DNA from 4 places in the Streptomyces sp. P9(2023) genome. Region 2 is predicted to be linked to each of the others. Evidence: riboswitches for the same ligand, from Rfam matches in the RefSeq annotation. Region 2 holds a riboswitch; each other region holds the start of a gene.
What was found. A riboswitch is a leader RNA that binds a small molecule or an ion and turns the genes downstream of it on or off. The one in region 2 is predicted to bind cobalamin.
Positions count from the first base shown of each region.

Region 1 (7,656 bases), on a different contig from region 2:
CCGCCGGCGGCCTTCTTCACCGCCGTACGCCACTCGTCGGCGCTTCCGTCGGCGGCCGGGGTACCCAGCTCGATCCCGGAGAAGTCGGGGACGGACATCAGGACACTCCCATCCGGTCAAGGGTGGCGGCGAGCACGGCGACCGTGTCGCAGCCCGCGAAGACATAGGTGTCGACACCCGCGTACGGCCCGGGCCGGCCCGCGAGGAGCACATGCCCCGCGCCCGCTGCGGCGAGCTCGCGCGCGCGGTCCTCCGCCTGCTCCTCGTAGAGCGCGTCGCTGGAGCAGAGGCACGCCTCGCTCGCCCCGCTCTCCTCGAAGCTGCCTTCCGTGACGGCCTCGATGCCGCCCGCCTGGAAGAGGTTGGCGGCGAAGGTGGCCCGCGCGGTGTGCGCGGCGGCGGGGCCGAGCGTGGCCAGGTAGATGCGCGGCCGGGCGCCGGTCGCGGCGAGATGGGCGTCGGAGCGGGCGCGCAGCTCCTCGAACGCGTCGTCGCGACGCACCCGGGGAAGCCCGCCGGACGGCGGCTCGGGCGCGGGCTCGCGGACGACGGGTTTCTCGGCGAGGTTCGGGAACTCGCTGACGCCGGTGACGGGTTCGCGCCGCTTGGCGAGCTTGGCGCTGCGCGCCGCCCAGGTCTCGGCGAGCCGATCGCCGATCATCCCGGACCGCAGCGCGGCCTCCTGTCCACCGGCGCGCTCGATCGTACGGAAGAACTCCCAGCCCGCGTGGGCGAGTTCGTCCGTCAGCCGCTCCACGTACCAGGAGCCGCCCGCCGGGTCGATCACCCGGGCGAGGTGCGACTCCTCGATGAGGATCGTCGAGGTGTTGCGGGCGATGCGCCGCGCGAACGCGTCCGGCAGGCCGAGCGCGTGGTCGAACGGCAGTACGGTGACGGAGTCGGCGCCGCCGACCCCGGCGGCCAGGGTGGCCACGGTCGTGCGGAGCATGTTCACCCAGGGGTCCCGGCGGGACATCATCACCGGTGAGGTGACGGCGTGTTGGCGCTGTGCGCCCGCGCCGCCACTCGTACTGCCGCTCGCCCCGCTGACCTCGGCCACCCGGGCCCAGAGCCTGCGGGCGGCGCGGAGCTTGGCGATGGTGAGGAACTGGTCGGCGGTGGCCGCGTAGCGGAACTCCAGCTGCCCGAGGGCCTGTTCGATGCTCAGACCCGCCTCCGTGAGCTTACGGAGATACCCGACGCCGGTCGCCAGCGAGCAGCCCAGCTCCTGCGCGGCCGAGCCGCCGGCCTCGTGGTACGGCAGCGTGTCCACGGTCAGCGCCCGCAGCCCCGGGTACTCCTCGACGCAGCGGCGCGCGAGCCCGGCGACGGGGGAGAAGTCGTACGACCGGCCGGTACGGGCCTCGAAACCGAGGGGATCGGCGCCGAGGTTGCCGCGCGCCGCCTCCGGGGCGACGCCCCGCTCCTCGTACAGCCGCAGCAGCTCCCGCGCCGCCCCCTCGACGTCCTGCCCCGCGTCGAGGACGACGGGCGCGAGGTCGAGGTAGACCCCGTCGAGGACCTGGCCGAGCCGCGCGACCGGGATGCCGCCCTCGCCGACGACCAGCCAGAGGGAGGTGACGCCGTTCTCCAGGTCGGCGAGGACCGTCCCGGCGACGTCGGTGGTGTGCCGCTGGCGTACGTCCCAGCCGCCGAGGGTGTTCCCCTCGGCCCGGCCGGACCGTACGAAGGGGGCGAAGCCGGGAAGGCCGGGCTCCGGGGCGGTGTCGTCGGCCGCATAGAGGGGATGGACGCGGAGCCCGTCCTCAAGGGCGGTGGACAGGGCGTCCTCGGCTGCCGGACCCTCGACGTCCTTCCCCGACTTGCGCAGCACACCGGCCACCAGGTGCTGCCACTGTTCACGGGAGGTGTCGGGGAATTCGGCGGCGAGGGCGAGCCCGTCGTCGGGAAGGACTGTCATGCTCGGATGTTAGGTCAGCTCGCTCAAATGACAGCAGTGCGCACGGCTGTGACCTTGCCCTCTCCGGGAAGGTCTTGAAGCCCCGGCGGAATCCGGACTAGGAAGGGAGCCGCCGGGGTGCGCGCATGAATCGGACAGACCCGGAGGGCCGGGGCACCCGTACGCGCCCCGACCCCTGAGTGGCTCGCCCGAGGCGTCAGGACGCCGGCAGCTCGCTCCGTACCGTGCGGGCCGCCGCGACCAGGTTCTCCAGCGAGGCGCGGGTCTCCGGCCAGCCCCGGGTCTTCAGACCGCAGTCGGGGTTGACCCAGAGCCGCTCGGCGGGGATGGCCTTCAGTCCTGTACGGAGCAGCTCGGCCGCCTCCTCGGCGCTCGGGACGCGCGGGGAGTGGATGTCGTACACCCCGGGGCCGGCCTCGCGCGGGTAGCCGTGCGCGGCCAGCTCGCGGGCGACCTGCATGTGCGAGCGGGCGGCCTCCAGGCTGATCACGTCCGCGTCGAGGTCGTCGATGGCCCGGACGATGTCACCGAACTCCGCGTAGCACATGTGCGTGTGGATCTGGGTGTCCGGCCGGACCCCGCCGGTGCTGAGCCGGAACGCCTCCGTCGCCCACGCCAGGTACTCCGGGTGGTCAGCCCGGCGGAGCGGAAGGGTCTCCCGCAGCGCGGGCTCGTCGACCTGGATGACCGACGTGCCCGCCGCCTCCAGGTCGTCCACCTCGTCGCGCAGGGCGAGCGCGACCTGCCGGGCGGTCTCGCCGAGCGGCTGGTCGTCCCGGACGAAGGACCAGGCGAGCATGGTGACCGGGCCCGTGAGCATGCCCTTGACCGGGCGGTGGGTGAGGGACTGCGCGTACGTCGTCCAGCGCACCGTCATCGGCGTGGGGCGGGAGATGTCACCGGCCAGGATCGGCGGGCGGACGTACCGGGTGCCGTAGGACTGGACCCAGCCGTGCTGGGTGGCGAGGTAGCCGGTCAGCTGCTCGGCGAAGTACTGCACCATGTCGTTGCGTTCGGGCTCGCCGTGCACCAGGACGTCCAGGCCGGTCTTCTCCTGGAAGGCGATCACCTCCTGGATCTCGGCCTTGACCCGCTCCTCGTACCCGGCCGTGTCGATCCGGCTCGCGCGCAGGTCGGCGCGGGCGGTGCGCAGTTCGGTGGTCTGCGGGAACGACCCGATGGTGGTCGTCGGCAGCAGGGGCAGGCCGAGGTGGGCGTGCTGGGCCACCGCCCGCTCGGCGTACGGCTGGGAGCGGCGGGCGTCGGCGGCGGAGACGGCGCCGGTACGGGCGCGCACGGCCGGATCGCGGGTGAGCGGCGACTCCGCGCGGGAGGCGAGGTCGGCCCGGTTGGCGGCCAGCTCGGCGGTGATCGCGGAGGTGCCGTGGGCCAGGCCCTTGGCGAGGGTGACGATCTCGGCGGTCTTCTGCCGGGCGAAGGCGAGCCAGCGCAGGATCTGCGGGTCGATGTCCCGTTCGGCGGTGGCGTCGAGGGGAACGTGCAGCAGGGAGCAGGACGCCGACACGTCGACCCGGTCGGCGAGACCGAGCAGGGTGCCGAGGGTCGTGAGGGACTTCGTCAGATCGTTGACCCAGATGTTGCGGCCGTCGACCACCCCGGCGACCAGCCGCTTGCCGGGCAGCCCGCCGACGGCGGCGAGGCCGTCGAGGTTGGCGGCGGCGGAGCCGGTGAAGTCGAGTGCGAGGCCCTCGACCGGCGCCTTGGCCAGCACCGGCAGGGCCTCGCCCAGCCGGTCGAAGTACGAGGCGACCAGCAGCTTCGGCCGGTCCGCCAGGCCGCCGAGGTCGCGGTAGGCGCGGGCGGCGGCGTTCAGCTCGGCCGGGGTGCGGTCCTGCACCAGGGCCGGTTCGTCCAGCTGGACCCACGTGGCGCCGGCGGCCCTCAGGTCGGCGAGGACCTCGGCGTACACCGGCAGCAGCCGGTCGAGCAGCGTCAGCGGGTCGAAGTCGGCGGCCACCCCGGGCGCGGGCTTGGCGAGCAGCAGGTAGGTGACGGGGCCGACGAGGACCGGGCGGGCCGTCAGGCCGAGGGAGAGGGCCTCCGCCAGCTCTCCGACCTGCTTCCCGGAGTCGGCGGTGAAGACCGTGTCAGGTCCCAACTCCGGGACCAGGTAGTGGTAGTTGGTGTCGAACCACTTGGTCATCTCCAGCGGCGCGACGTCCTGCGTGCCGCGCGCCATGGCGAAGAGGCCGTCGAGCGGCCCGGCGGCGACGGCGTCCCGGTGCCGCTCGGGGATCGCGCCGACCATGACGGTGGTGTCGAGGACGTGGTCGTAGAGCGAGAAGTCGCCGGTCGGCACCTCGTGGATGCCGGCCTCGGCGAGTCGAAGCCAGTGGGTGCGGCGCAGTTCGGCGGTGGTGGCCCGGAGGGCGTCGGCGGTGACGCGGCCCTTCCAGTACCCCTCGATCGCCTTCTTCAGCTCCCGGTGCTGTCCCTGCCGGGGGTAGCCGTACACGGTGGCGCGTGCTGCCGCGGCTGCGGGCTTGGTGGTCACGGAGAATCTCCTTCGCGAGATGAATCCCTGGATCCCGGCGACGGGACGAGGGCGCGAAGGGGTGACGAACCGGACGGTACGGGCGCACGGGAGGTGCGGCCGCCGTTCGGTATGGTCGCCGACCCGCCCTCGAGGTCACCGGAATGTCCGCGTACGAATGGTCCGTACGCGGGCAGATGGCAGGTCTTCGGACTCGCGGGCACGTCCTCTCGGGGAGGACACCTACTGGCCGTCGCTTCCCAGACCCGTACGGGTCCAGTGCGTATGACGGCGGTCGTTCACGCTCACCGCTGCGGGGCAGTCCCGGATTCCCACCGGGTTCCCTCTTACGACGCGTCCCGTCCGGCTGACGGGGGCGAACCAGCTGCACCGACCACCCTAAGGGGCAGCTCAGAGCGGTGACAGGGGAATTCCACCGTACGGATGGTGACTTGAGACACCCCTGTCGATCAGCTCACGTCCGCCCGGCTGTGCCGTCGTCCACGGGTTCCAAGGTCTCCTCCGGCGGTGCCTCGACCGGTGTCGCCGGGGCGGGAGTGGGGGTGGGAGTGGGGGCGGCAGTGGAAGCGGGCGCTTTGCGGAGGCGGCCGGTCAGAGCGGTGGCGATCGGTTCGGTGTAGCGGGCGGTGAGCGGGCCGAGGACGACGAGCACGAGGACGTAGGCCGTCGCGAGCGGACCGAGGGCCGGTTCGACACCGGCGGTGACGGCGAGACCCGCGATGACGATGGAGAACTCGCCCCGGGCGACCAGGGTGCCGCCGGCCCGCCAGCGGCCCTTGACCGAGATCCCGGCCCGGCGGGCGGCCCAGTAGCCCGTGGCGATCTTCGTCGCAGCCGTGACGACGGCGAGGGCGAGCGCGGGCAGGATCACCGGCGGGATGCTCGCCGGGTCGGTGTGCAGCCCGAAGAAGACGAAGAACACCGCGGCGAACAGGTCCCGCAGCGGGCTGAGCAGATTGTGCGCGCCTTCCGCGACCTCGCCCGAGAGGGCGATGCCGACGAGGAAGGCGCCGACGGCGGCGGAGACCTGGAGCTGCTGGGCGATGCCGGCGACCAGCAGGGTCAGGCCGAGCACGACGAGGAGGAGTTTCTCCGGGTCGTCGCTGGAGACGAAGCGCGAGATGACCCGTCCGTAGCGGACGGCGACGAAGAGGACCGTGCCCGCCACACCGAGCGCGATGGCGAGGGTGAGGCTGCCGGCGGCCAGACTCACCCCGGCGAGCAGGGCGGTGACGATCGGCAGGTAGACCGCCATGGCGAGGTCTTCCAGGACCAGGATGCTCAGGATGGCCGGGGTCTCGCGGTTGCCGAGGCGGCCGAGGTCGCCCATCACCTTGGCGATGACGCCGGAGGAGGATATCCAGGTGACGCCGGCCAGGACGACGGCGGCGACCGGACCCCAGCCGAGGAGCAGCGCCATTCCCGCACCGGGCAGTGCGTTGAGGGTGAAGTCGACGAGTCCCGCCGGGTATTGGGTCTTGAGGTTGGTCACCAGGTCACTGGCGGTGTACTCGAGTCCGAGCATCAACAGCAGCAGGATGACGCCGATCTCGGCGCCGATCGCGACGAACTCCTCGCTGGTGCCCAGCGGGAGCAGGCCGCCCTCGCCGAACGCGAGACCGGCGAGCAGATAGAGGGGTATCGGGGAGAACTGGAAGCGTCCGGCGAGCCGGCCGAGCAGGCCCAGGGCGAGGATGATCGCGCCGAACTCGATCAGGAAGACGGCGGAGGAGTGCATGACCTTCACTCCCGGCCGAGGATCGCGGCGGCCGCCTCGACGCCCTCGCGGGTGCCGATCACGATGAGGGTGTCGCCGCCGGCCAGCCGGAAGTCCGGGGCGGGCGACGGTATCGCGTCGGCCCGCCGCAGTACGGCGACGATGGAGGCGCCCGTCTCCGTGCGCATCCGGGTCTCGCCCAGCACCCGCCCGTTCCACTGCGAGTGCGCCGACAGCTCGATCCGCTCGGCGACCAGCCCCAGGTCCGTGGTGGAGAGCAGATTGGGGCTGTGGTGCGAGGGCATGAGCGCGTCGATCAGCGCCTCCGCCTCCTTCGCGGTCAGCTTCGCCGAAAGCGCGCATTCGTCCGGGTCGTCGCGCCGGTATGCGTTGAGGGTCCGGCTGCCGTCCCGGTGGGCTATCACCGAGAGACGGCGGTGCTCGCGGGTGGTCAGGTCGTAGCGGACCCCGATGCCGGGGAGCGGTGTGTTGCTCATGCGTGGAACGGGCACGGGAAACCCCCATGGACGTGCTGGCGCCGGACTGAGGTGCGAAAACGGACCCCCGAACATCACCCTATCGAGCGCTCTACGGCGCGAGGGTCGCGATCTCGTGCTCGAACAGGGCCTCCGCGACGACTCTCTCCATCCCCGTGAAGTGGCCCGCGAGTTCGAGCGAGAGCACCCGTGGAGCCGGGTCCAGAAGGCCATCGCCGTGGCGAAGGGGTCGCCCGCGCCCGCCGCCTCGCCGGCCCGGAGCAGCGCGCCCATGATCTCGGATGGTCGCCATGGAGGCGACCGGGGTCTCCTTCGCGGAGCAGCAGATGCGGCGGGGCCGGTACTACGACCAGCCGCCGTTCCCGTTCGTCCCCGGGTACGACCTGGTGGGCACGGTCGCCGCCGTGGGGGCCGGGGTCGGTCCGGAGCTGCTCGGCACCCGGGTGGCCGCGCTGACCAAGACCGGCGGCTGGGCCAGCCACGTCGTGCTCGACGCGGCGGACGTCGTTCCCGTGCCGGAGGGTCTCGGGGCCGCCGAGGCGGAGACCGCCGTCGTCAACGGGATCACCGCTACGGCAGCGCCGCCACCCGTGACGACTCGGGCTCGAAGCAGTGGCCGGTCCTCAAGATCCTCGGCCGGGTGTGGGTGTGGCACGTGCTGCCCAACGGCCGTAGCGCGTATTTCTACAACGTCTGGGGTGGCCGGGCCTTCGCCGCGGACCGCTTCCGGAGCCGTCTGCGTACCGACCTCGGTCAGGTCTTCGAGGCGATGCGGCGCGGCGATGTCAGGGCCCGGATAGCGGCCGAACTCCCGCTGAGTCAGGTCGCCGAGGCGCTGCGGCTCGCCGAGTCGGGCACGGTGAACGGCAAGGTCGTCCTGACTCCGTGACGCTGCTGCTACGCGGCGCCGTGACGCTCGGTCCCGGGCTGGACAGTGTCCCGTCCCGGCCATAGCCTCCTCCCAACCTATTCAATTAATTGAGTATTGCGAGGGTTCATGCACCCG
Region 1 is NZ_JAUPWM010000010.1:128,469-136,124, forward strand. It holds gene scpA (methylmalonyl-CoA mutase) at 1-98, opposite strand, end outside; gene Q5762_RS17020 (methylmalonyl-CoA mutase family protein) at 98-1,921, opposite strand; gene metE (5-methyltetrahydropteroyltriglutamate--homocysteine S-methyltransferase) at 2,118-4,436, opposite strand; cobalamin riboswitch at 4,597-4,816, opposite strand; gene Q5762_RS17030 (cation:proton antiporter) at 4,891-6,174, opposite strand; gene Q5762_RS17035 (TrkA C-terminal domain-containing protein) at 6,180-6,665, opposite strand; partial or broken gene Q5762_RS17040 (alcohol dehydrogenase catalytic domain-containing protein) at 6,932-7,539, shown strand; gene Q5762_RS17045 (nuclear transport factor 2 family protein) at 7,648-7,656, shown strand, end outside.
Region 1: it holds a riboswitch for cobalamin, as region 2 does, so the genes downstream of both, metE (5-methyltetrahydropteroyltriglutamate--homocysteine S-methyltransferase) here and Q5762_RS33155 (prenyltransferase/squalene oxidase repeat-containing protein) in region 2, are expected to answer to the same signal.

Region 2 (7,656 bases):
GCGCTCATCCAGTGCGCCGAACACTCCACGGCCCGGGCCTTGAGCCGGTCCCGCTCCGTGGCCGGGGCGGACGGCGTGGCGGACGGCGTCGGATCGGGCCGTCCGGACGCCGGCAGTCCGGCGGCGGCCGTTGCCGCGTCGATGTCCGCCTGCGCCGCGGTCCGCCCGAACGCCCCGTCCGGGGCCGCCGACGTGGCCGGCGCCGGCGATGTCGCCGACGTCACCGGACCCGAGTCGCAGCCGCTCACCAACGCGGCCAGTACCACCACCGGAAACACCACCACCGGAAACACCCCCGGAGCCGCCCCACGGGACGCCGCTCACCCGGTCATTCGCATCTGTCCCACCCCTGTCGATCGCGTTCCGCAGGAGTGTCACACAGCAGTCGACGACGGCGGACATCACTCCTCGGGCGGGAAGACCGGCTCCCCACCGTCGAGCAGCGTGATGAGGATGGCCTCCACCGGACAGCCCTCGGCCGCAGCGAGCACCCGCTCGTTCGCGTCGGACTCCGGTGCGCGCGGGTGGGACTGGCGGGCCGAGTCGAGCCGGAAGCCGTCCGGGGCGTGGTTGATGCACATACCGGAGCCGATGCAGACTCCCCGGTCGACCTCCACGTGCCAGCGGTCGCCCATCACGCACCACCCGGCCCCTCGTACCCGGCGGGCAGGTGGACCATCTTGTGCTCCAGGTACTCGCCGAAGCCCTCGGGGCCGAACTCCCGCCCCAGGCCGGAGTTCTTGTAGCCGCCGAACGGACCGAGCATGTCGAGGCTGAAGGTGTTGATGTTGAAGGTGCCCGTGCGGACCTGCCGGGCGAAGTCGATGCCGTGCTCCACGTCCCCGGTCCAGACGCTGCCGCTGAGCCCGAAGTCGGAGTCGTTGGCGATCCGGAGCGCCTCGGCCTCGTCCCCGTACGGGAGAAGGCAGATGACGGGCCCGAAAATCTCCTCGCGGGCGATCCGCATGGAGTTGTCGACGGCCCCGAAGAGGGTCGGCTCGACGTACCAGCCGCGGTCGAGGCCCGCCGGGCGGCCGCCGCCGGTCAGCACCTTGGCGCCCTCGTCCTGGCCCAGCTTGATGTAGTCGAGCGAGCGCTGCCGCTGCCGCTGGGCGACCAGCGGGCCGACCTGGGTGGCCGGGTCGAGCGGGTCGCCGACCACCAGCGCGCCCGCGGCGGCGGCGAATGCCTCGGCGATCTCGTCGTACCGGCTGCGCGGGGCGAGGATGCGGGTCTGGGCGACGCACGCCTGCCCGTTGTTCATCCAGGCGGCCGGGACGATCCCGGCGACGGCGGTGGCCAGGTCGGCGTCGGGCAGGATGACGGCGGCGGACTTGCCGCCCAGTTCGAGGGTGACGCGGGTGAGGTTGCGGGAGGCGACCTCCATCACGCGCTTGCCGGCCGCGACCGATCCGGTGAAGGAGACCTTGTCGACGCCCGGGTGGCCGACCAGGTACTCGCTGACCTCGCGGTCGGCGGGGAGGATCGAGAGCACCCCCTCGGGCAGCCCGGCCTCGGTCGCGATGTCGGCGAGGATGTACGAGTCGAGGGGCGACTCGGGCGAGGGCTTGAGGACCACCGTGCAGCCCGCGAGCAGCGCGGGCCCGAGCTTGGCGGCGGCGGTGAACTGCGGGACGTTCCACGGCACCACCGCCGCGACGACCCCGACCGGCTCGCGCCGTACGAGGATCTGCCCGAGGGCCCCGGTGCGCCGCTCCTCGTACGGGAAGGCCCGGGCGATGTTGATCGCCGAGTCCCAGACCATCATGGCGCCGAGGGCCTGGGCGAGGATGCTCCAGGAGTACGGGGAGCCGTTCTGGGAGCTGATCGAGCGGGCGATCTCCTCGTGCCGTACGGCGATGGCGTCCTTGATCCGGCCGACGACCTCGATCCGCTCCTCAAGGGTCATCCGCGGCCAGGGCCCCCGGTCGAAGGCCTCGCGGGCGGCGGCGACGGCCCGGTCGACGTCGGCCCGGGAGGCGTGCGGCACCCGGCCGATGACCTCCTCGGTGTGCGGCGAGATCACCTCGATGACGTCACCGCCCGCCGGGTCGGTCAACTCCCCGCCGATGTACAGCTTTCCGTGCTCCACAAGCTCGGTCATGACCGACTGCCTCCCGGAACCCGCAATGTTTCTGACTAGGTATCAGACTGTGTACCAGAACTGATACCAGTTCTAGTTATAGTTGGGAATGGTCGAGCAAGCGCCGTGCTGTCGCGCAGAGATGAGGGCCCATGAGCCAGGTGACCGAGCACGGCGGAGGCGTCTGGTCGATCCGGGTCCCCATCCCGGACAACCCGCTCGGCCACACCCTGGTCCATGTCGTCGACACCGACCGGGGGCCCGTACTGATCGACACCGGCTGGGACGATCCGGCGTCCTGGACGGAACTTTCGGACGGGCTCGACGCGTTGGGTACTTCCGTACGGGAAGTGCACGGGGTCGTCATCACCCACCACCACCCCGACCACCACGGCCTCTCGGGGCAGGTCCGTGAGGCGTCCGGGGCGTGGATCGCGATGCACGCCGCCGACACCGCCGTCGTCCGCCGCACCCGCGAGTCCGAGCCCGGTACCTGGCTGGACTACCTCGCCCGCAAGCTGGCCGCCGTCGGCGCGCCCGAGGAGCACACCGCGCCGCTCCTCGCCACCCGGGCCTCCGGCCGCCGCGCGAGCACCCTGCCCGGGCTGCGCTCCGCCCTCCCCGACCGCGAGATCGTCCCCGGCGAACTCCTCGACCTCGCGGGCCGCCGGCTGCGCGCGATCTGGACGCCCGGCCACACCCCGGGCCACGTCTGCCTGCACCTGGAGGAGGAGCACCCGGCCCAACTGCCCGGGCACGGCCGGCTCTTCTCCGGTGACCATCTGCTGCCCGGGATCTCCCCGCACATCGGCCTCTACGAGGACCCCGACGATGCCACCGCGACGGACCCGCTCGGCGACTACCTGGACTCGCTGGAGCGGATCGGGCGGCTCGGCGTGGCCGAGGTGCTCCCCGCCCACCAGTACGCCTTCGCCGACGCGGCCGGGCGGGTACGGGAACTGCTCGACCACCACGAGGAGCGGCTGACCGGACTCCTGGACCTCCTCGCGACCCCGCTCACCCCCTGGCAGCTCGCCGAGCGGATGGAGTGGAACCGCCCGTGGGAGCAGATTCCGTACGGCTCCCGGACCATCGCCGTCAGCGAGGCCGAGGCGCATCTGCGCCGGCTGGTGAAGCTGGGCCGCGCGGAGGCGATGGCGGGCACGGACCCGGTGACGTACGTGGCGGTGTGAGGGCGCGCGGGCGTGGCGGTGTGAGGGCGCGCGGGCCGAGGGCCGGCGCAGGCCCTGCGGCCCCCGCGCGCGCCGGCTCAGGCCCTGACGATCCGGAGCAGCGACGCGCTCAGGACGACCGGGGAGGCCAAGGCTCCGAGGATTCCGGTCGGCAGGGCCACCGGTGCACCAGGCCCGCCCGGTGCCCCCCGTCGAGCGCGTGGGCGAGCCCGGAGAGAAGCCGCCACAGGGCGTCCCCCGGCAGCGGCCCGTACGCGATCACGTCCTCCGAGAACGCGGGCCCGGGAACGTACGCCGTGGCCAGCCAGGGCACCGCCGCCTCCGGGTCGGCATCCAGGACGGGTACGGTCCCGGCCCCCGCAACGACTGGGCGGCCCTGACCTCGCGGGCGAACCGCTTGCGGAAACCGGGGTCGGAGGCCAGCGCGCCGTGCACCGCCTTGAGCGCGACCGTCCGCCCGCCCGGCGAACGGCCGAGGTAGACGCAGCCCATGCCGCCCTCCCCCAGGCGGTAGAGCAACCGGTACGCGCCCACCCGACGCGGATCGGTCTCCGTCAACGGCCGCATTCCGCACCCCCGTGAGACGCCGTCCTCCCGAACCGCGGTCAGCGTGGCACAGCGGGCACGGGCCCCGGCAGCCTGCGTGTGAGGCGCCTCGCACCCGGTCGGTACCCACCGGCCGGGCCGTGTACGGGCCGGTAGAGTGGGCGCGTCGTCCTCACACCCGTACGGGGGGAAGCCGGTGCGAATCCGGCGCTGACCCGCAACCGTGACCGTCCTTCGAGCTTCGAGTCCTGGAGCTTCGAGCCTTCGAGCTTTCGAGGACGGAAGTCGGATTGCCCCGCCCGGGACGTGACCGCCGGCACCGTCGAGGAATACGGAGCCGAGCCTGGTGCCTCAAGCGTGCCGGTGCCCGGCCGCAGGAGAGGCCACAGCTCGCATGACCACCGTCCGCCGCGGCGCCGCCGCGTTCGCAGCCGCAGCGGTGCTCTGCACCGGCTTCGCCCCCGTCGCGTCCGCCGCGCCGTCCCCCTCCACCTCCACGACCCCGGCGCCACCGGCGGTCCCCGCCGGTCTTTACGGCACGAAGGACCCGACGTACGACGGTGTGTGGCGCCAGTCGCTCGCCTTCATCGCCCAGACGACCAGCAACATGCAGCCGGCCGACGAGGCCGTGGCCTGGCTGACGAAGCAGCAGTGCGCCACCGGCGCCTTCGCCTCCTTCCGTCCGGACCCGGCAAAGGCCTGTGACCAGGCGACCATGCTGGACACCAACGCCACCGCCGTCGCCGTCCAGGCCCTCACCGGCGTCAAGCGCGCGAGCACCGACCCGGAGCCGCTCGCCAAGGCCGCCGAGGCCGGTGCGAGCTGGCTGAAGAGCGTGCAGAACAAGGACGGCGGCTGGGGCTACAACCCCGGCAGCCCCAGCGACGCCAACTCCACCTCGATCGTCCTCAGCGCGCTCACCGCGCTCGGCCAGAAGCCCGGCGAGGTCAGGTCGGCCGAGGGGAAGACCCCGTACGACGCCCTGCTCGGCCTGGCCGTGCCCTGCTCCGCCGAGGACGGCCCGGGCGCCTTCGCGTACCAGCCCGACAAGGACGGCAAGCTGCTCGCGAACGCCGACGCGACGGCCGCCGCCACCCTCGCCGGGCTCGGCAAGGGCATCACCGCGCGTGGCGTGAACCCCCAGCAGACCCCGACCTGCACGGACTCGGCGAAGCGCACGATGGACCGGGCCGCGCTCAACGGCGCCTCCTACCTGGCCACGGCGCTCGCGAAGACCGGCCACCTGAACACCCCGCCGATGCCCGGCGCCACCGACCCGACCGAGCTCCCGGACCACGGCAACACCGCCGACGCCGTCGTCGCGCTCGCCGCGGCCGGTGCCACGCAGGAGGCGGCCGGCGCGCTGAGGTGGCTCCAGCAGAACTCCGTCGCCTGGGCGAAGGAGAGCGGCCCGGCCGCGTACGCGCAGCTGATCCTGGCCGCGAAGGCGATGCACGTCGACCCGCGCGCCTTCGGCTCGACCGACCTCCTCCAGGAGCTGGCTGCCACCGGCCCCGCGCCGAAGGCCGTGCCGTCCGCGGCGCCGCAGGCGAGCGACGACGACTCCGGCTCCTTCGACCTGTGGTGGATCATCGGCATCGGCATGGTCGTCGGCGTCGGGATCGGCTTCCTGCTGAGCGGGCGCAGGAAGTGAGGGCGCCCCGGCTGCTCGGATCGGCGGCCGGAGTCGTCGGCGGTGTGGTCCTCACGCTGGCCGTCGCCGCTCCCGCGCAGGCCGCCGGCTACCGGTACTGGTCGTACTGGGAGAACGACGGCGGCGGGACGACCTGGTCGTACGCGACGCAGGGCCCGGCGATCGCCCGGCCCTCCGACGGGGACGCGGTCGGCTTCCGCTTCGCGGTCAGCGAGGACACGAGCGACGCCTCCCGGCCCTCCGCGGCCCCCGACTTCTCGGCGATCTGCGGCGGTACGGAGGCGAAGGCCAGCACCAAGCGGGTCGCGGTCGTCGTGGACTTCGGCACCCCGCAGGACGCCCCGGAGGGGGAGACTCCGCCCACGCCGGCGATCAGGACGGGCTGCGCGCAGGTCCGTACGGACGCGACGGGCGCGGAGGCGCTGGCCGCGGTGGCGAAGCCGCTGCGGTACGACAGCGCGGCGCTGCTGTGCGGGATCGCCGGATACCCGGCGAAGGGGTGCGGGGAGCAGGTGGCGGCGACGGAGCCGAACCCACTCTCCACGGAACACCTGCCCACCGGGGATCCCAACATGACGGCCTCCAAGACCGTGGACGGTGACGGTGACGGCGGGCCGTCCGTCGGGATCGTCGTGGGCGGCGCCGCCGTGCTCGTCCTCGGTGGCGCCGCGCTCTGGAAGGCCCGCCGCCGCGCATGATCCGTGCCCCCGAGGCGAGCCGTTCCAACGCGCTGCACGCGGGCGCCTGGTGGCTCTGGGCGCTCGGCCTGGCCGTCGCCGCCTCCCGTACCACCAACCCGCTGCTCCTCGCCGAGGTCGTCGCCGTCGCGGGCTATGTCGTCGCGGCCCGGCGCACGGACGCGCCCTGGGCGCGCTCGTACGGGGCGTTCGTGAAGCTGGGCCTCTTCGTGGTGGCCCTGCGGGTGGTGTTCTCGGTGGTGCTCGGCTCGGCGATCCCGGGGAGCGTCGAGCTGTTCACGCTGCCCGAGGTGCCGATGCCGGAGTGGGCGCAGGGCGTGCGGATCGGCGGCCGGGTGACGGCGGAGCAGGTCGTCTTCGCGGTGTACGACGGCGCGAAGCTGGCGGCCCTGCTGATCTGTGTGGGCGCGGCGAACGCGCTCGCGAACCCGGCGCGGCTGCTCAAGTCGCTGCCGGGCGCGCTGTACGAGGCGGGGGTCGCCGTCGTCGTGGCGATGACCTTCGCGCCGAACATGGTGGCCGACGTGGTCCGGCTGCGGACCGCGCGACGGCTGCGGGGGCGGCCGACGGGCGGGGTGCGGGCGGTGCTCCAGATCGGGCTGCCGGTCCTGGAGGGCGCGTTGGAGCGCTCGATCGCGGTGGCGGCGTCGATGGACGCGCGGGGGTACGGCCGTACGGCGCAGGTGCCGCGGGCGGTCCGCCGGACGACGAACGTGCTGACGCTGGGCGGGTTGCTCGGGGTGTGCGCGGGCTCGTACGGGCTGCTGGCGGCGGAGGGTGCGGGGTACGGGCTTCCGCTGGTCGTCGCCGGTCTTGTCGCGGCCATGGCCGGGCTCCGCCTCGGCGGTCGGCGGGCGGTACGGACCCGGTACCGGCCGGACCGGTGGGGCGTACGGGCCTGGCTCGTCGCCGGGTCGGGGGTGGCTGTGGCGGCGCTGATGATCTGGGCGAACGGGTACGCGTACGAGGCGCTGCACCCGGGTGTCGTACCGCTCGTGGCGCCGGAGCTTCCGCTGTGGCCGGCCGTGTCGTTGCTGGTGGGCCTGGTGCCCGCGTTCGTGGCGCCTGTGCCCGTATCCGCATCCGTATCCGCATCCGTATCGAAGGAGTCGTCGTGATCCGGTTCGAGAACGTCTCGGTGCGGTACGGGGACGGCGCGGCGCCCACGCTTCAGGGCATCGACCTGACGATCCCCGAGGGCGAACTGGTCCTGCTGGTCGGGCCGTCGGGCGTCGGCAAGTCGACGCTCCTCGGCGCGGTGTCGGGCCTGGTCCCGCACTTCACGGGCGGCACGCTGACCGGGCGGGTCACGGTCGCGGGCCGGGACACCCGGACGCACAAGCCGCGGGAGCTGGCGGACGTGGTCGGCACGGTCGGCCAGGACCCGCTGGCGCACTTCGTGACGGACACGGTCGAGGACGAGCTGGCGTACGGGATGGAGTCCCTGGGGCTCGCGCCGGCGGTGATGCGGCGGCGGGTGGA
Region 2 is NZ_JAUPWM010000046.1:8,417-16,072, reverse strand. It holds gene Q5762_RS33180 (hypothetical protein) at 1-284, opposite strand, end outside; gene Q5762_RS33175 (ferredoxin) at 402-635, opposite strand; gene Q5762_RS33170 (aldehyde dehydrogenase) at 635-2,104, opposite strand; gene Q5762_RS33165 (MBL fold metallo-hydrolase) at 2,236-3,276, shown strand; gene Q5762_RS33160 (hypothetical protein) at 3,535-3,834, opposite strand; cobalamin riboswitch at 3,966-4,139, shown strand; gene Q5762_RS33155 (prenyltransferase/squalene oxidase repeat-containing protein) at 4,217-5,476, shown strand; gene Q5762_RS33150 (SCO2322 family protein) at 5,473-6,174, shown strand; gene Q5762_RS33145 (energy-coupling factor transporter transmembrane component T) at 6,171-7,292, shown strand; gene Q5762_RS33140 (ATP-binding cassette domain-containing protein) at 7,289-7,656, shown strand, end outside.

Region 3 (7,656 bases), on a different contig from region 2:
CGCCGGCGAGCGGCTCCTCGTCACCGGCCCCAACGGCGCCGGAAAGACCACGCTCCTGAAGGTCCTCGCGGGCGAACTCGCCCCGGACGGCGGGACGGTGACGGCCCCGTCCCGGGTCGGCGTGCTCCGCCAGGACACCGCCCTGCCCGACGACCCCCGCACGGTGGCGGAGGCATTCGGAGCGGACCGGGCGGACGAGCTGCTACGGCTCGGGCTCTTCGCGGCGGCCGATCTGGCCATCCCCGTACGGGAGTTGTCCACCGGCCAGCGCCGCAAGCTGGAACTGGCCCGCCTGGTCACCCGCCCCGCCGACCTGCTCCTCCTCGACGAACCGACCAACCACCTCGCCCCCGGCCTGGTGGAGGAACTGGAGGCCGCCCTCGCCCACTACCCCGGCACGCTGGTGATCGTCACCCACGACCGCCGCATCCGCGCCGGCTTCCGGGGCCGCCACCTCGAACTGGCCCCGGCCCCGGCGCACGTCCCGCACGCGAGCTAGTCGTCGCCCTCCAGGTCGCCCTCCGTCTCCAGGAACACCTGGCGCAGGGCGGCCAGGGTCGCCGGGTCCGGCTTCTCCCACATGCCGCGCGACTCGGCCTCCAGCAGGCGCTCCGCGATGCCGTGCAGGGCCCAGGGGTTGGCCTCCTTCAGGAAGGCCTGGTTCTCCGGGTCGAGGACGTACGTCTCGGTGAGCTTGTCGTACATCCAGTCGGCGACCACGCCGGTCGTCGCGTCGTAGCCGAAGAGGTAGTCGACCGTCGCCGCGAGCTCGAACGCGCCCTTGTAGCCGTGGCGGCGCATCGCCTCGATCCACTTCGGGTTGACCACGCGAGCCCGGAAGACCCGCGAGGTCTCCTCGACCAGCGTCCGGGTGCGGACCGTCTCCGGGCGGGTGGAGTCGCCGATGTACGCCTCGGGGGCCGCGCCCGTGAGCGCGCGGACGGTCGCCACCATGCCGCCGTGGTACTGGAAGTAGTCGTCGGAGTCGGCGATGTCGTGCTCGCGGGTGTCCGTGTTCTTCGCGGCCACCGCGATCCGCTTGTACGCCGTCTCCATCTCGGTGCGCGCCGGACGGCCTTCGAGCCCCCGGCCGTACGCGTACCCGCCCCACACCGTGTACACCTCGGCGAGGTCCGCGTCCGTCCGCCAGTCACGGGAGTCGATCAGCTGGAGGATGCCCGCGCCGTACGTGCCCGGCCGCGAGCCGAAGATCCGGGTGGTCGCCCGCCGCTCGTCGCCGTGCTCGGCCAGGTCGGCCTGCGCGTGCGCCCGTACGTAGTTGTCCCCGGCCGGCTCGTCGAGCCCGGCGGCCAGCCGTACGGCGTCGTCCAGGAGGCCGATGACGTGCGGGAACGCGTCCCGGAAGAAGCCCGAGATGCGCAGCGTGACGTCGATGCGCGGGCGGCCCAGCTCGGCGAGCGGGATCGCCTCCAGGCCGTTCACCCGGCGCGAGGCGTCGTCCCAGGTGGGGCGGATGCCCAGCAGCGCCATGGCTTCGGCCACGTCGTCGCCGGCCGTGCGCATCGCGCTCGTACCCCAGAGGGACAGGCCCACGGACGTCGGCCACTCGCCGTTGTCGGAGCGGTAGCGCTCCAGGAGCGAGTCGGCGAGCGCCTGGCCGGTCTCCCACGCGAGGCGGGAGGGGACGGCCTTGGGGTCGACGGAGTAGAAGTTCCGGCCGGTCGGCAGCACGTTGACCAGGCCCCGGAGGGGCGAGCCGGACGGGCCCGCCGGGACGAAGCCGCCGTTCAACGCGTGGACGGCGTGGGTGAGTTCGTCGGTGGTCGCCGCCAGCCGGGGCACCACCTGCTCGCACGCGAACCGGAGGACGGCGGCGACATCGGGGCCGTACGCCTTCGCGACGGTCGCGACCGCGTCCACGGACCAGTCCGCCGCCTCCATCGCCTCGACCAGCTCGCGCGCCGTGGCCTCCGCCTCGTCGGCGGTGGTCCGGGTCGCGGCGGACTCGTCCAGGCCGAGGGCCTCGCGCAGACCCGGCAGGGCCTGCGTGCCGCCCCAGATCTGGCGGGCGCGCAGGATCGACAGGACGAGATTGACCCGCGCCTCGCCCACCGGCGCCCCGCCGAGCACGTGCAGACCGTCCCTGATCTGCGCGTCCTTGACCTCGCACAGCCAGCCGTCGACGTGCAGCAGGAAGTCGTCGAAGCCGTCGTCCGCCGGGCGGTCCGCCATGCCCAGGTCGTGGTCGAGCTTCGCCGCCTGGATCAGCGTCCAGATCTGCGCGCGGATCGCGGGCAGCTTGGACGGGTCCATGGAGGAGATCTGCGCGTACTCGTCGAGCAGCTGCTCCAGGCGCGCGATGTCGCCGTAGGAGTCGGCGCGGGCCATCGGCGGCACCAGGTGGTCGACCAGGGTCGCGTGCACGCGCCGCTTGGCCTGGGTGCCCTCGCCCGGGTCGTTGACCAGGAACGGGTAGATCAGGGGGATGTCGCCGAGCGCCGCGTCCGGGCCGCACGCGGCCGACAGGCCCGCGTTCTTGCCCGGCAGCCACTCCAGGTTGCCGTGCTTGCCGAGGTGGACCATCGCGTCCGCCCCGAAACCGCCGTCCTCGGCGCGCGCCGCGATCCAGCGGTAGGCAGCCAAGTAGTGGTGGGACGGCGGGAGATCGGGGTCGTGGTAGATCGCGATCGGGTTCTCGCCGAAGCCGCGCGGCGGCTGGATGAGGATCAGCAGGTTCCCGCGCCGCAGGGCGGCGAGGACGATGTCACCCTCGGGGTTACGGGACCGGTCGAGGAACATCTCGCCGGGCGGCGGCCCCCAGTGCCGCTCGACGCCCTCGCGCAGCTCCTCCGGGAGGGTCGCGTACCAGCGCTTGTAGTCGGCGGCCGGGATGCGGACCGGGTTGCGGGCGAGCTGCTCCTCGGTCAGCCAGTCCTGGTCGTGGCCGCCGGCCTCGATCAGGGCGTAGATCAGCTCGTCGCCGTCACCGGAGACCAGGCCGGGGATCTCCTCCACGGGACCGAAGTCGTACCCCTCCTCGCGCAGCCGCCTGAGCAGGGCCACGGCGGAGGCGGGGGTGTCCAGGCCGACCGCGTTGCCGATCCGGGAGTGCTTGGTCGGGTACGCGGAGAGGACGAGCGCGAGCTTCTTCTCGGCGTTCGGGATGTGCCGCAGCCGGGCGTGGCGCACGGCGATCCCGGCGACACGGGCGGCTCGCTCGGTGTCGGCGACGTACGCCGGGAGGCCGTCCTCGTCGATCTCCTTGAAGGAGAACGGGACGGTGATCAGCCGGCCGTCGAACTCGGGCACGGCGACCTGGCTGGCGGCGTCCAGCGGGGAGAGCCCTTCGTCGTTCTCCTCCCAGGCCGCGCGCGATCCGGTGAGGCAGAGCGCCTGCAGGATCGGTACGTCGAGGGCGGCGAGCGCCCCCGCGTCCCAGGCCTCCTCGTCGCCGCCGGCCTGCGCCTCTGCCGGCTTGGTGCCACCGGCGGCGAGCACGGTGGTGACGATCGAGTCCGCGCGCCGGAGCGTTTCGAGCAGCTCGGGCTCGGGGGCGCGCAGGGAGGCGACGTACAGCGGCAGGGCCTGGGCACCCGCGTCCTCGATCGCCTCGCAGAGGGAGTCGACGAAGGCGGTGTTCCCGCTCATGTGGTGGGCGCGGTAGTAGAGCACGGCGACGGTCGGGCCGGTCTCCGTACGCGGGGCGCGCTCCAGGGGACCCCAGGTGGGCGCGGCGGCCGGGGCCTCGAAGCCGTGGCCGGTGAGCAGCACGGTGTCGGAGAGGAACCGGGCGAGCTGCTCCAGGTTGGCCGGGCCGCCGTGCGCGAGGTACGCGTGGGCCTCGGTGGCGACGCCGACGGGGACGGTGGACGCCTCCATGAGCTGGGCGTCCGGGGCCTGTTCGCCGCTGAGCACGACGAGCGGCTTTCCGGCGGTGCGCAGCGCGTCGAGCCCGTCCTCCCAGGCCCGCAGCCCGCCGAGGAGCCGTACGAGAACGAGGTCGGCGCCGTCGAGGAGCCCGCCGAGGTCGTCCAGGGCGAGCCGGGACGGGTTGGCGAACCGGTACTCGACCGGACCGCCGGCCGCACGGGCGCTGAGCAGGTCGGTGTCGGAGTGCGACAGCAACAGAATTCGCATGCGTGCGCAGGCCTTCCTCGGGGTTGTCCGCGCCCCGGGTGGTCGTGTGGACGGCAGGAGTTCCTGACTCACCCGACCCCTCACGGGGCCTGGCTCACAGTGGCGGGACCGCGCCGGATTCTCACCGGGCTTCCTCCCCGGGGTCCTGGGACCCCATGCCGGATTGCATAGTAGATCGTGCGCCTTCCGGGCCGGGTGGGGACCGCTGACGGCGTGGGTATGCTCGCGGCCATGCCGCCCACCCCACCCACAACGCCCAACCCGGGCGAACCGCCCGTACGGGACCGTGGTGACGCCTGCCCCGGGGCGCTTCGGCTGCATGCCGCCGATGACGGACGGCTGGCCCGACTGCGGCTGCCCGCAGGGTTGTTGACGGTACGTCAGGTCATGGTTCTGGCGGCGGCCGCCGAGGATCTCGGCGACGGGTCGGTCAGTGTCACCTCGCGGGGGAACGTGGAGCTGCGCGGGCTCGGTGAGGGGTGCGGGGCGGAGCTCGCGGAGGTGCTCGCGGACGCCGGACTGCTGCCCTCCGCGACCCACGAGCGGGTCCGGAACATCGTGGCCTCGCCGACGGCCGGGCTCGACGGACTCGGCCGTGCTGACGTGCAGTTGTGGGCCCGCGAGCTGGACTCGCTGCTGTGCGGGCGGGCGTGGACGGCGGCGCTTTCCGGGCGGTTCCTCTTCGTCCTCGACGACGGGCGCGGGGACGTGGCAGGGCTCGGCGGAGATGTGACGTTGATCGCAGGAGGGCCCGGGCCGCGTTCGGTACGGCTCCGGGTGGGCGGCCAGGACTTCCTGGTCGCCGACGCCGACGCCCCCGGCGCCGCGCTCGCCGCCGCCGGGGCCTTCCTGGACACCGCCCGTACCGCCGGGAACGGCGCCTGGCGGGTGCGGGAACTGCCCGAGGACCGCGTGCCGGACCTGGCCGGCGCCCTCGGCGGAGCCGGGATCGCGGCGGAGCCCGTACCGGCGCGGGAGATGTCCCAGGGCGCCCCGCCCCTGCCCGGGCCGCTCGGTGGGACCGCCCTGCACGTCCTCGCGCCGCTCGGGCGGTTCACGGCGGCCCAGCTTCGGGCCCTCGCGGAGAGCGGCGGCGACGTACGGCTCACCCCCTGGCGGGGTGCCGTCGTCACCGGCTTCCCCGACCGGGCCGCCGCCGCGCACCGCCTGCGCGCCCTCGACACGTACGGCCTGATCACCGACCCCCGCTCCCCCTGGGTCGGCGTCGGCGCCTGCACCGGGCGCCCCGGCTGCGCGAAGTCCCTCGCCGACGTCCGCGCCGATGCCGACCCGGGCCGCGGCGGCCTCCCCGTCCACTTCTCCGGGTGCGAGCGCCGGTGCGGCCACCCGCAGGCCCCCGCGTGGGTCGACGTCGTCGCCACCGGCGAGGGCACCTACCTCGTGGACGGCCGCCCCACCCCCCGTACAGACCTTCCCGACGCCGTCGCGGCGGCCCGCACCCCCTCAGCAACCACGAGATGAGCGAGAGCAACAGGATGTTCGACTACGAGAAGGACGGCGCGGCGATCTACCGCGAGTCCTTTGCCACGATCCGCGCCGAGGCCGATCTCGCGGGGCTGCCCGCGGACCTCGCCACGGTCGCGGTCCGCATGATCCACGCCTGCGGCATGACCGACCTCGTCCGCGACCTCGCCTACTCCCCGGACGTCGTCTCCCGCGCCCGCGCCGCCCTGCGCGCCGGCGCGCCGATCCTGTGCGACGCGCAGATGGTCGCCAGCGGTGTCACACGTAAGCGGCTGCCCGCCGACAACGACGTGGTCTGCACGCTCTCCGACCCGTCCGTGCCGGCGCTCGCCGCCGAGCTCGGCACCACCCGCAGCGCCGCCGCCCTCGAACTCTGGCGCGACCGCCTCGAAGGCTCCGTCGTCGCCATCGGCAACGCGCCGACCGCGCTCTTCCACCTCCTGGAGATGATCGCCAAGGGCGCGCCCCGCCCGGCGGCCGTCCTCGGCATCCCGGTCGGCTTCGTCGGCGCCGCCGAGTCCAAGGACGCCCTGGCGGCCCAGGAACTCGGCCTCGACTACCTCGTCGTACGCGGCCGGCGCGGCGGCAGCGCGATGACCGCCGCCGCCGTCAACGCCCTCGCCCACGAAGCGGAGATCCAGGCATGAGCGGGACCACGACCGGAAAGCTGTACGGGGTCGGCCTCGGGCCCGGCGACCCGGAGCTGATGACGCTCGCCGCGGTGAAGGCGATCGAGGCCGCCGACGTCGTCGCGTACCACTCCGCCCGGCACGGCCGTTCCATCGCGCGCGCCATAGCCGCCGCGCACCTGCGCGAGGACCACATCGAGGAGCGGCTGATGTACCCGCTCACGGTGGAGACCACGGACCACCCGGGCGGCTACCGGGGCGCGCTCGACGACTTCTACGAGGAGGCCGCCGCCCGCCTCGCCGCGCACCTGGACGCCGGCCGCACGGTGGCCGTGCTCGCCGAGGGCGACCCGCTCTTCTACGGCTCGTACCAGCACATGCACAAGCGGCTCGCGCACCGCTACGACACCACCGTCATCCCCGGCGTCACCTCGGTCAGCGCCGCCGCCGCCCGGCTCGGGGAGCCGCTGTGCGAGGCGGAGGAGGTCCTGACGATCGTCCCCGGCACCCTGCCCGAGGACGAGCTGACGGCCCGTCTCGCGGGCACGGACTCGGCGGTGGTGATGAAGCTGGGCCGGACGTTCCCGACCGTGCGGCGCGCGCTCGAACGGGCGGGCCGGCTCGAGGACGCGCGGTATGTGGAGCGGGCGTTCATGGCGGGGGAGCGGACCGGGACCCTGGCGGACGTCGACCCGGAGACGGTCCCGTACTTCTCCGTCGCCGTGCTGCCCTCCCGTATCGACTCCGTGGCGCCGGAGTCCCGCGAGCGGGGCGAGGTCGTCGTCGTCGGCACCGGCCCGGCGGGCGCGCCCTGGCTGACGCCCGAGTCGCGCGGCGCGCTGGTCAACGCCGACGACCTGGTCGGCTACACCACGTACCTCGACCGGGTCCCGGCGCTCCGCCCCGACCAGCGGCGGCACGGCTCGGACAACAAGGTCGAGTCCGAGCGCGCCGAGTTCGCGCTCGACCTGGCACGGCGCGGGCGGCGGGTCGCGGTCGTCTCGGGCGGCGACCCGGGCGTCTTCGCGATGGCGACGGCGGTCCTGGAGGTGGCGTCGGAGGAGCGGTACGCGGACGTTCCCGTACGGGTCCTCCCGGGGGTGACGGCCGCGAACGCGGCGGCGGCCGCGGCGGGCGCCCCGCTCGGCCACGACTACGCCACGATCTCCCTCTCCGACCGCCTCAAGCCCTGGGAGGTCATCGCGGAACGGCTGCGCGCGGCGGCGGAGGCGGACCTGGTCCTGGCCCTCTACAACCCGGGCTCCACGTCCCGTACGCACCAGGTGGCGGCGGCCCGCGAGCTGCTGCTCGACGTCCGCTCGCCCGAGACGCCGGTGGTCGTGGCGCGGGACGTCGGCGGCCCGGAGCAGTCGGTGCGCGTGGTGACCCTGAAGACCCTGGAGCCGAGCGAGGTCGACATGCGCACGCTGCTGCTGATCGGGTC
Region 3 is NZ_JAUPWM010000018.1:40,297-47,952, reverse strand. It holds gene abc-f (ribosomal protection-like ABC-F family protein) at 1-499, shown strand, start outside; gene cobN (cobaltochelatase subunit CobN) at 496-4,098, opposite strand; cobalamin riboswitch at 4,135-4,274, opposite strand; gene Q5762_RS22390 (cobalamin biosynthesis protein CobG) at 4,318-5,580, shown strand; gene Q5762_RS22385 (precorrin-8X methylmutase) at 5,595-6,230, shown strand; gene Q5762_RS22380 (precorrin-2 C(20)-methyltransferase) at 6,227-7,656, shown strand, end outside.
Region 3: it holds a riboswitch for cobalamin, as region 2 does, so the genes downstream of both, cobN (cobaltochelatase subunit CobN) here and Q5762_RS33155 (prenyltransferase/squalene oxidase repeat-containing protein) in region 2, are expected to answer to the same signal.

Region 4 (7,656 bases), on a different contig from region 2:
ATGAGGCCGGACGCGCTGCGCGAGGCCACCGCGAGGGCAGCCGCCGCCAAAGGCGGCAACAAGCTGGACAAACGGCTGTCGGCCGGGGAGAAGAACGGCCGCAAGCGGATGGCCACGCTGGGCACCGTCTACGATGCCGAGCCGGTACCGCGCGACATCGACGACATCATCGCCGACGCCGACGACGAGAGGGCCACCGACGGGGCCGATCCCCCGGCCCGCCCCGAAAGCCCGCTCCAAACGGCTGTGCGGCTCGGTCACCGCCCTCGGCAGCGCGCACCTGCGGAGGACAACGAGTCGACGGAGAGGCGGCGATCGGCCGTCATGGTTGTCCCGTAACGGCGGGGCGCAAGTGAGATGTCTCTCAGGCCGTCAGTGTGCTCGCGACCACTGACGACGACCGCGGCAGCCCAGTAACGCACATCTGGACCTGCCCCGGGCGGGCGGCGACCACCGGCGGGTGCTGGCTGTGCTGAGATTCCCGGAAGGAAACGGCTGACCCCGGGCGCTCGCCGATGGCCCGGCCGACGCCGGGGCGGCGAAGAGGTTGGTGTGGGGGGCCGACGGAACCGGGTAACGTCTTTGTCATGTTCTTCCAGACGCCGATTTACGAGTGAGAGCGTGATGGGCCCCTGCTGACGTCCTTCGACGTCGCCGCGCCCGTCCCCCACCGACGAATCCGTAGATCACTTCACATCATTACCGGGAGAACCCGTGACCGTGAGCAAGAACATCAACAACCCCGTGGGCCAGGGCGGCGGCCAGCGCAAGAGGCTGTCCCGCGCCGAACGGCAGAACAACGGTCCGCACCGCAACCTCGACCGCCAGGGTGCAGCCGACCAGAAGGCGGAGCTGGTGCGCAAGATGCGCGAGAAGGCAGGCGCAGCTGAGGGCGCCGGGCAGACGGGCGACGACACGGCACAGAGCTGACGCACCGCCGCCGCAGGGCGGCACCGCACGGGGCAGGGCCCGGACCGCGACGCGCGATCCGGGCCCTGCTGCCGTACCGGGGCCCGCCTCAGGCCCGGGTCCCCAGGCGCGGCCGGGTCCGATGCCTGGAACGCGGAGGCGTGCCACGCGCCCGGCCTCGACCGGCCCCCTGGAGCGCTGCCATCGCAGGTACGCGTACCGCGGGGCCCTACGACCTGGCCGGCCACGCCGACGTACGGCTGATGCACGAGCGGGTGATCCGCGAGGCGCAGACTCCCGAAGACCTGCACGCCCACCTCAATGCCGACGTGCTGCTAGTACTCCAGCCGAAGCGGGTCACTGATCAGCTTCGCGTGGGTGGCGCGGTCGCCCTGAGGTGCTTGATGTTGACCACCGAGGCCTTGGCCAGTGCCAGGGGGTTCAGGAAGCGCAGGGGGCCGATCAGGCGGGAGCCGAAGAGGTGCATGTGACGGGCCAGTGATGCGTCGAGCGTCGCCGCCGAGAACATCAGGCGTTCCACGGGGTTGAACGGGCGGGACCTGGCGAAGTCGACGGCCAGCAACTGGTGGCCGGTCAGGCGGCGGCGGTGCCTGCGGGCGTAGAGCGCGAGTGACCTGTCGAGGTCGCCCCGGCCCGTCGCCGCCGCCGCGGTCGCCTCCGTCAACCAGTGCGCGGACTGCAGAGCCCACCCGCAGCCCACTCCCCACAGGGGATCGCCGGTCAGGGCGGCGTCGCCGATGAGCGCGATGCCCGGTGCGGTCGGCTTGCGGGTGTGGAGCGGGTAGTCGACCATGCCGGTGATCTTCGTGATCCGCTCGGCGGCGTCGATGGGCGGCGCCTCCGGGAGGGCGCGTACGAAGGCGGCGAAGCTGCCCTCCAGGTCTTCCCTGAAGGCCGGCAGCCGCTTCTTGTCCGGGAGCACCGCGAGGACCGTCACCCCGTCGTCGTTCGGGAACGCGTACGCCATGTCGGGCTCCAGGAACCAGGCATGACTGACCCCGCCGGGCAGCGGAAGGTCGCGGAAGTGCGCGAGATAGCCGAACCGGCCGTTCTCGTACCGTCGAGCCGGCACCTCGGCGAGCTTCGCCACGGCCGAGTCCTTGCCGTCGGCGCCGACCACCAGACGGGCCCTGATCTCGCGCTCGCCCTGCGGGGACGACGCGCGCACCCCGACGGTTCGCCCGGCGTCCCGGACCAGTCCGGTCACCTGATGGCCGAGGAGCAGATCGACGCCAGGGGTCTGCGCCGCGTGGGACCTGATCAACGGGTCGAGGGTGCTGCGCCGGATGTTGTACCCGTACGGGAGCTCGGGGCCCGCCGGTGCGGACCTCGGCTCGATCCAGCCCCAGCGGGTGTGCCAGCGGGCCGCGTTACGGACGGCTCCCGCCTTCTCGAGAGCGGGGATCAGGCCGAGTTCGTCCAGCACCGGGTACGCGCAGGCCGTGAGGGAGTGGGTGCACAGCACCTTGTACGCCTCGGGGTCCGAGCGGCGTTCCAGCAGGGCGACGCGGGCACCGCGTCGAGCGAGCAGGATCGCCGCGGCGCTGCCGGCGAGGCCGGCTCCGCTGATGACGACGTCGTAGTCCTGTACCGCACTCTCAGGCGTGGCCATGCGCTGAGCGCCCCCTCGGGATGTCGGTGCCGTTCGTGGGAGTGGTGAAGGTGCCGTGCCGTGCCGTACGCCCCCGCTGTCAGGCGCATGACCAATCTAATCGGCCCATGAGCCGCATGGTGTGCGATCAGGCCTCCCGGACACCTGCCCCTCAGGCACACCCGGCCACCTGGAAGTGGGCTGGTCAGGGTGGCGCGAGGGGCGAGAGAGCCCGTCCGGGCTCGATTCGCAGGATCCTCCGGCGGGCGCTAGGCGCGCCGGGTGGCGACCGTGCCCAGGACGCGGAGGTGCGGGCGGGCGTCGGCGGTGGGGTGGCTGATCTCCACGCGGACGCCGTAGACCTCGGCGATCAGGGGTGCCGTGAGGACCTCGCGCGGGGCGCCGGCGGCGACCACCCGCCCCTCGGCGAGCATGACGATCGTGTCGCAGTACATCGCGGCCAGGTTCAGGTCGTGGAGCGCCACGACGGTGGTGATCCGCAGGCTCGTCACCAGGTCGAGCAGTTCCAACTGATGCTGGATGTCGAGGTGGTTGGTGGGCTCGTCCAGGAGGAGTTCGCGCGGCTCCTGGGCGAGGGCGCGGGCGATCTGGGCCCGTTGGCGTTCGCCGCCGGACAGGGTGTGCCAGGGCTGGTCCGCGCGGTCGGTGAGGCCGGTGCGGTGCAGGGCGTTCCGTACCGCCTCCTCGTCCGCGGCGGAGGCCGGACTCCAGGCGCGGCGGTGCGGGATACGGCCGAGACGTACGACGTCGGCCACACCGAGCTCGACGAGCGTGTCGGCCTGCTGCTCGACGACCGCGACCCGCCGGGCGACGTCCCGCCGCCGCAGGTCGTGGAGCGGGTCGCCGTCGAGGCGGACCACGCCGGAAGCGGGGGCGAGGACGCCGCAGAGCAGCCTCAGGAGGGTCGACTTCCCGGAGCCGTTGGGGCCGAGGAGACCGGTCGTGGTGCCGGGTTCGGCGGTGAGGGTGACGCCGTCGAGGATCAGCCGTCCTGCGGCGGTCCGTGTGACGCGGTCGGCGCTGAGTGTCATCGGCGGGCGCTCCGGCTCCGGTACAGGACGAGGACGAAGGCGGGTACGCCGACGAGCGAGGTGACGACCCCGACCGGCACTTCCTGCGGTTCGAGGACGGTACGGGCGAGGGTGTCGACCCAGACGAGGAAGACGGCTCCGCCGAGCGCGGTGACGGGCAGCAGCCGGCCGTGCCCCGGCCCGACGAGGGCGCGTGCGGCGTGCGGCAGGACGAGGCCGACGAAACCGATCGCGCCGGCCGAGCTGACGAGGGCCGCGGTGAGCAGGGCGGTGGCGCAGAGCAGCACGAGCCGGGTCCGGGCGACCCGTACACCGAGGGTGGCCGCCGCGTCCTGGCCGAAGGCGAAGGCGTCCAGCGTACGGGCGTACCCGAGGCAGACGGCGAGCGTCGGGACCAGGACGGCGAGGCACAGCCATACGTCGGTCCAGCCGGCGCCGCCGAGCGAGCCGAGGAGCCAGAAGAGGACGCCGCGGGTCGTCTCGGCGTCGGCGGAGGTGACGACGACGAACGAGGTCAGCGCGGAGAACAGCTGCATGGCAGCGACACCGGACAGGACGACCCGGTCGGTCGTACCGCCGAGGACATGGCTCAGCAGGAGCATCGCGGCGAAGGAGCAGAGCGCGCCGGCGAACGCGCCCGCCGAGACGGAGAGGGCTCCCCCGCCGACGCCGAGGACGACGACCACGACGGCCCCGGTCGACGCCCCGGAGGAGACACCGAGGACGAAGGGGTCGGCGAGCGGGTTACGCAGGAGGGACTGCATCACGGCGCCGCAGAGCGCGAGTCCGGCGCCGCAGACGGCGGCGAGAAGAGTGCGCGGGAGCCGCAGGTTCCAGATGATGCCGTCCCTGATCGGGCTGAGGCCCGAGGGTTCCCCGCCGAGGTGGGAGGCGACGACGGACAGGACGTCGCCGACGCCGATGTCGGCGGGGCCGATGGTGACCGCGACGGCGAGGGAGAGGACCAGGGCGACGCACCCGAGCGCGAGGTGCGCGAGGGTACGGGTCATCGGGTGGGGTGGTGGCGGCGCAGGCCGGCGGCGAGCTGCTCGATGCCCTCGACGGTACGGATCGTCGGGTTCATGGCCTGGCCGCTGAGGAGGACGTACCGCTTGTTCCGTACGGCGTCCATCGTCTTCGTCACGGGGTGGGACTCCAGGAACTCGATCTTCTTCGCCGCACTCTCCCCGGACTGCGCCTTACGCGTGAGGTCACCGATCACCAGGATGTCGGGGTCACGGTCGGCGACCGCCTCCCAGCCGATCTGTGGCCATTCGTCGGTGGTGGAGTCGAAGACGTTCTTCACCCCGGTCTCCCGGGTGATGACCCCGGGTGCGCCACAACAGCCCGCCATGTAGGGGGACTCGGAGTCGGAGAACCAGTAGAGGACGCTGACGCCTTGCGCGTCGAGCCCCTCGGTGGCCTTCGCGACGCGGCCCTTGAGCTCGGCGACGAGCGCCTCACCGCGCTCCTCGACGCCGAACACCCGGGCCAGGTCGCGGACTTCGCCGTAGACGGCCTCCATGGTCAGCGGCTCGGTGCGCTTGCCGTCGCCCCCGCCGCTGTTGTCCTTGCCCTGGCAGTCGGACGGGGAGAGGTATGTGGGGACGCCGAGCTTCTCGAACTGCTCGCGGGTGGCCACGCCACCCTTGGCGAGAGTGGAGGCGAACGAGGCCGCCACGAAGTCGGGTTCGGTGTCGAGGACCTTCTCGAAGGAGGGGTAGTTCTCGGCGAGCCGCGGGACGTCGGCGGCGGCCTTCTCCAGGCCCTTCATCACCGGGTCGGTCCAGGTCGCGGTGCCGACCATCCGGTCGGCGAGGCCCAGGGAGAGCATGATCTCGGTCGTGCCCTGGTTGAGCGAGACCGCCCGGCGGGGGCCGCCGCCCGCGATCTCGACCGTACGGCCGCAGTTCTCGACCGACCGTGGGCCGGTGGCGGCCGAGGAGTCGCCCTTGCCCGCGCCGGCGCTGCCGGCGCCTCCGCCGCCACCTCCGCAGCCGGTCAGCAGCAGGGCTCCGGAGAGGAGCAGGGTGAAGGTGCGGGCGGCTGGGCAGGCGAAGGCCACGGCTCTTCCTCGGCGTCGAGGGCCCATGCGCGGGGCCCGTGTCGTACGGATACCGCCAGCAGGTCTTCGGACTCGGGATCACCCGGACGGAGCGCCTTCCCGGACCGGCTCCCCGGTCCAGTGGCTTCGTGCCCCGCCCGTCACCCTCACCGCTGCGCGTCAGCTCCGGATTCGCACCGGATTCCCTGACTCCGTACGTCACGCACGTGAGTTCGACTGGCTACGGCAAGCTACCACAGCGTCCGATCGGGCCCACCGGGGCGCGGTCGGGGCCGTACGGGCGCGTTGGCCCAGGCCGTGCGGGCGCGTGGTGCAGGCCGTGCGGGATACTGCGGGCATGCGGATCTCAGCCAGGGCGGACTACGCGGTACGTGCCGCGCTGCAGCTCGCCGCGTCGCGGGACGACGAGCCACTGAAGGCGGAGGCCATCTCCGAGGCGCAGGACATCCCCCACAAGTTCCTCGAAGGCATCCTGAACGACATGCGCCGGGGCGGTCTCGTGGTGAGCCGGCGGGGCGGCAACGGCGGCTACCGACTGGCGCGGCCCGCCGAGGCCATCAGCATCGCGGACGTCATACGCGTCGTGGAGGGACCGCTCGTCTCGGTGCGCGGCGTCCGGCCCCCGGACCTCACGTACACAGGTCCCGCCGAGTCGCTCCTGCCGCTGTGGGTCGCGCTGCGGTCCAACGTGCGCGAGATCCTCGAAGGCGTCTCGCTCGCCGACGTGGCGACGGCACAACTGCCTGCCGAGGTGACGGAGCTGGCCAGCGCCCCGGAGGCCTGGACCAATCCCTGAGACGGTTCCGTCCGGCATGTGAACACCCTCTTGGGATGGCCGTCTCGTTCTGCCACGATCCCTATCAGCCAGGTAGGAGAACTAGGGATCCCGGGAGGGTGGCGGCAGTGCCCATGCGAACGTTCGACCGCGTGGACCGCCTGTCGACCCTGCTGACCTCCCGTCGCCACATCGACCTCGGCCGTCACTCCAGCGCCATCTGTCGCGCCGCCTGACGCTCAGCGCCGCCCCGCGCAGCCGCCTTCCCGGCTTGCCCGCCCCGCTGTCCGTACGTACGCACCTTCCTGCTCGCCCAGCACCCGAGAGGACACCTCTGTGTCTGCCGCCAGACCGTTCACCACCCTGCGTACCGTCGCCGCCGTAGCGGCGCTCCCCCTGCTGCTCGCTTCGTGCGGCTACGGCTCCGATGCCGCGACCGACGAGAAGAAGGTGGCCGCCGAGGGCGCGAAGCTCTCGACGGAGTCGGTCCGCGTCGGCTACTTCCCGAACCTGACCCACGCCACCGCCCTCGTCGGCGACCAAGAGGGCATCATCCAGAAGGAGTTGGGCGGGACGCAGCTGAAGGTCTCCACCTTCAACGCCGGCCCCTCCGAGATCGAGGCGCTGAACGCGGACTCCATCGACATCGGCTTCATCGGCCCCTCCCCCGCGATCAACGGCTACACCAAGTCCAAGGGCAAGAACCTCCGGATCATCGGCGGTTCGGCCTCCGGCGGCGTGAAGCTGGTCGTCAACCCCGAGAAGATCCGGACCCTGGACGACGTCAAGGGCAAGCGGATCGCCACCCCGCAGCTCGGCAACACCCAGGACGTCGCCTTCCTCAACTGGATCTCCGAACAGGGCTGGAAGGTCGACGCCCAGAGCGGCAAGGGCGACGTCTCCGTCCTCCGCACGGACAACAAGGTCACCCCCGACGCCTACAAGTCCGGCTCCATCGACGGCGCCTGGGTACCGGAACCGACCGCCTCCAAGCTGGTGAGCGAGGGCGGGAAGGTCCTTCTCGACGAGTCGTCGCTGTGGCCCGACAAGAAGTTCGTGATCACGAACATCATCGTGTCGCAGAAGTTCCTCGGCGAGCACCCCGACGTCGTCGAGGCCGTACTGCGCGGCTCGGTGAAGACCAACGAGTGGATCAACGCCAACCCCGACAAGGCCAAGGCATCCGCCAACGCCAAGCTGAAGGAACTCACCGGAAAGCCCCTGGGCCCCAAGGTCATCGACA
Region 4 is NZ_JAUPWM010000036.1:53,027-60,682, reverse strand. It holds gene Q5762_RS40070 (hypothetical protein) at 1-339, shown strand, start outside; gene Q5762_RS30475 (DUF6243 family protein) at 715-930, shown strand; gene Q5762_RS30470 (NAD(P)/FAD-dependent oxidoreductase) at 1,274-2,542, opposite strand; gene Q5762_RS30465 (ABC transporter ATP-binding protein) at 2,791-3,573, opposite strand; gene Q5762_RS30460 (iron chelate uptake ABC transporter family permease subunit) at 3,570-4,583, opposite strand; gene Q5762_RS30455 (ABC transporter substrate-binding protein) at 4,580-5,665, opposite strand; cobalamin riboswitch at 5,678-5,874, opposite strand; gene Q5762_RS30450 (Rrf2 family transcriptional regulator) at 5,976-6,434, shown strand; gene Q5762_RS30445 (putative leader peptide) at 6,548-6,649, shown strand; gene Q5762_RS30440 (aliphatic sulfonate ABC transporter substrate-binding protein) at 6,750-7,656, shown strand, end outside.
Region 4: it holds a riboswitch for cobalamin, as region 2 does, so the genes downstream of both, Q5762_RS30455 (ABC transporter substrate-binding protein) here and Q5762_RS33155 (prenyltransferase/squalene oxidase repeat-containing protein) in region 2, are expected to answer to the same signal.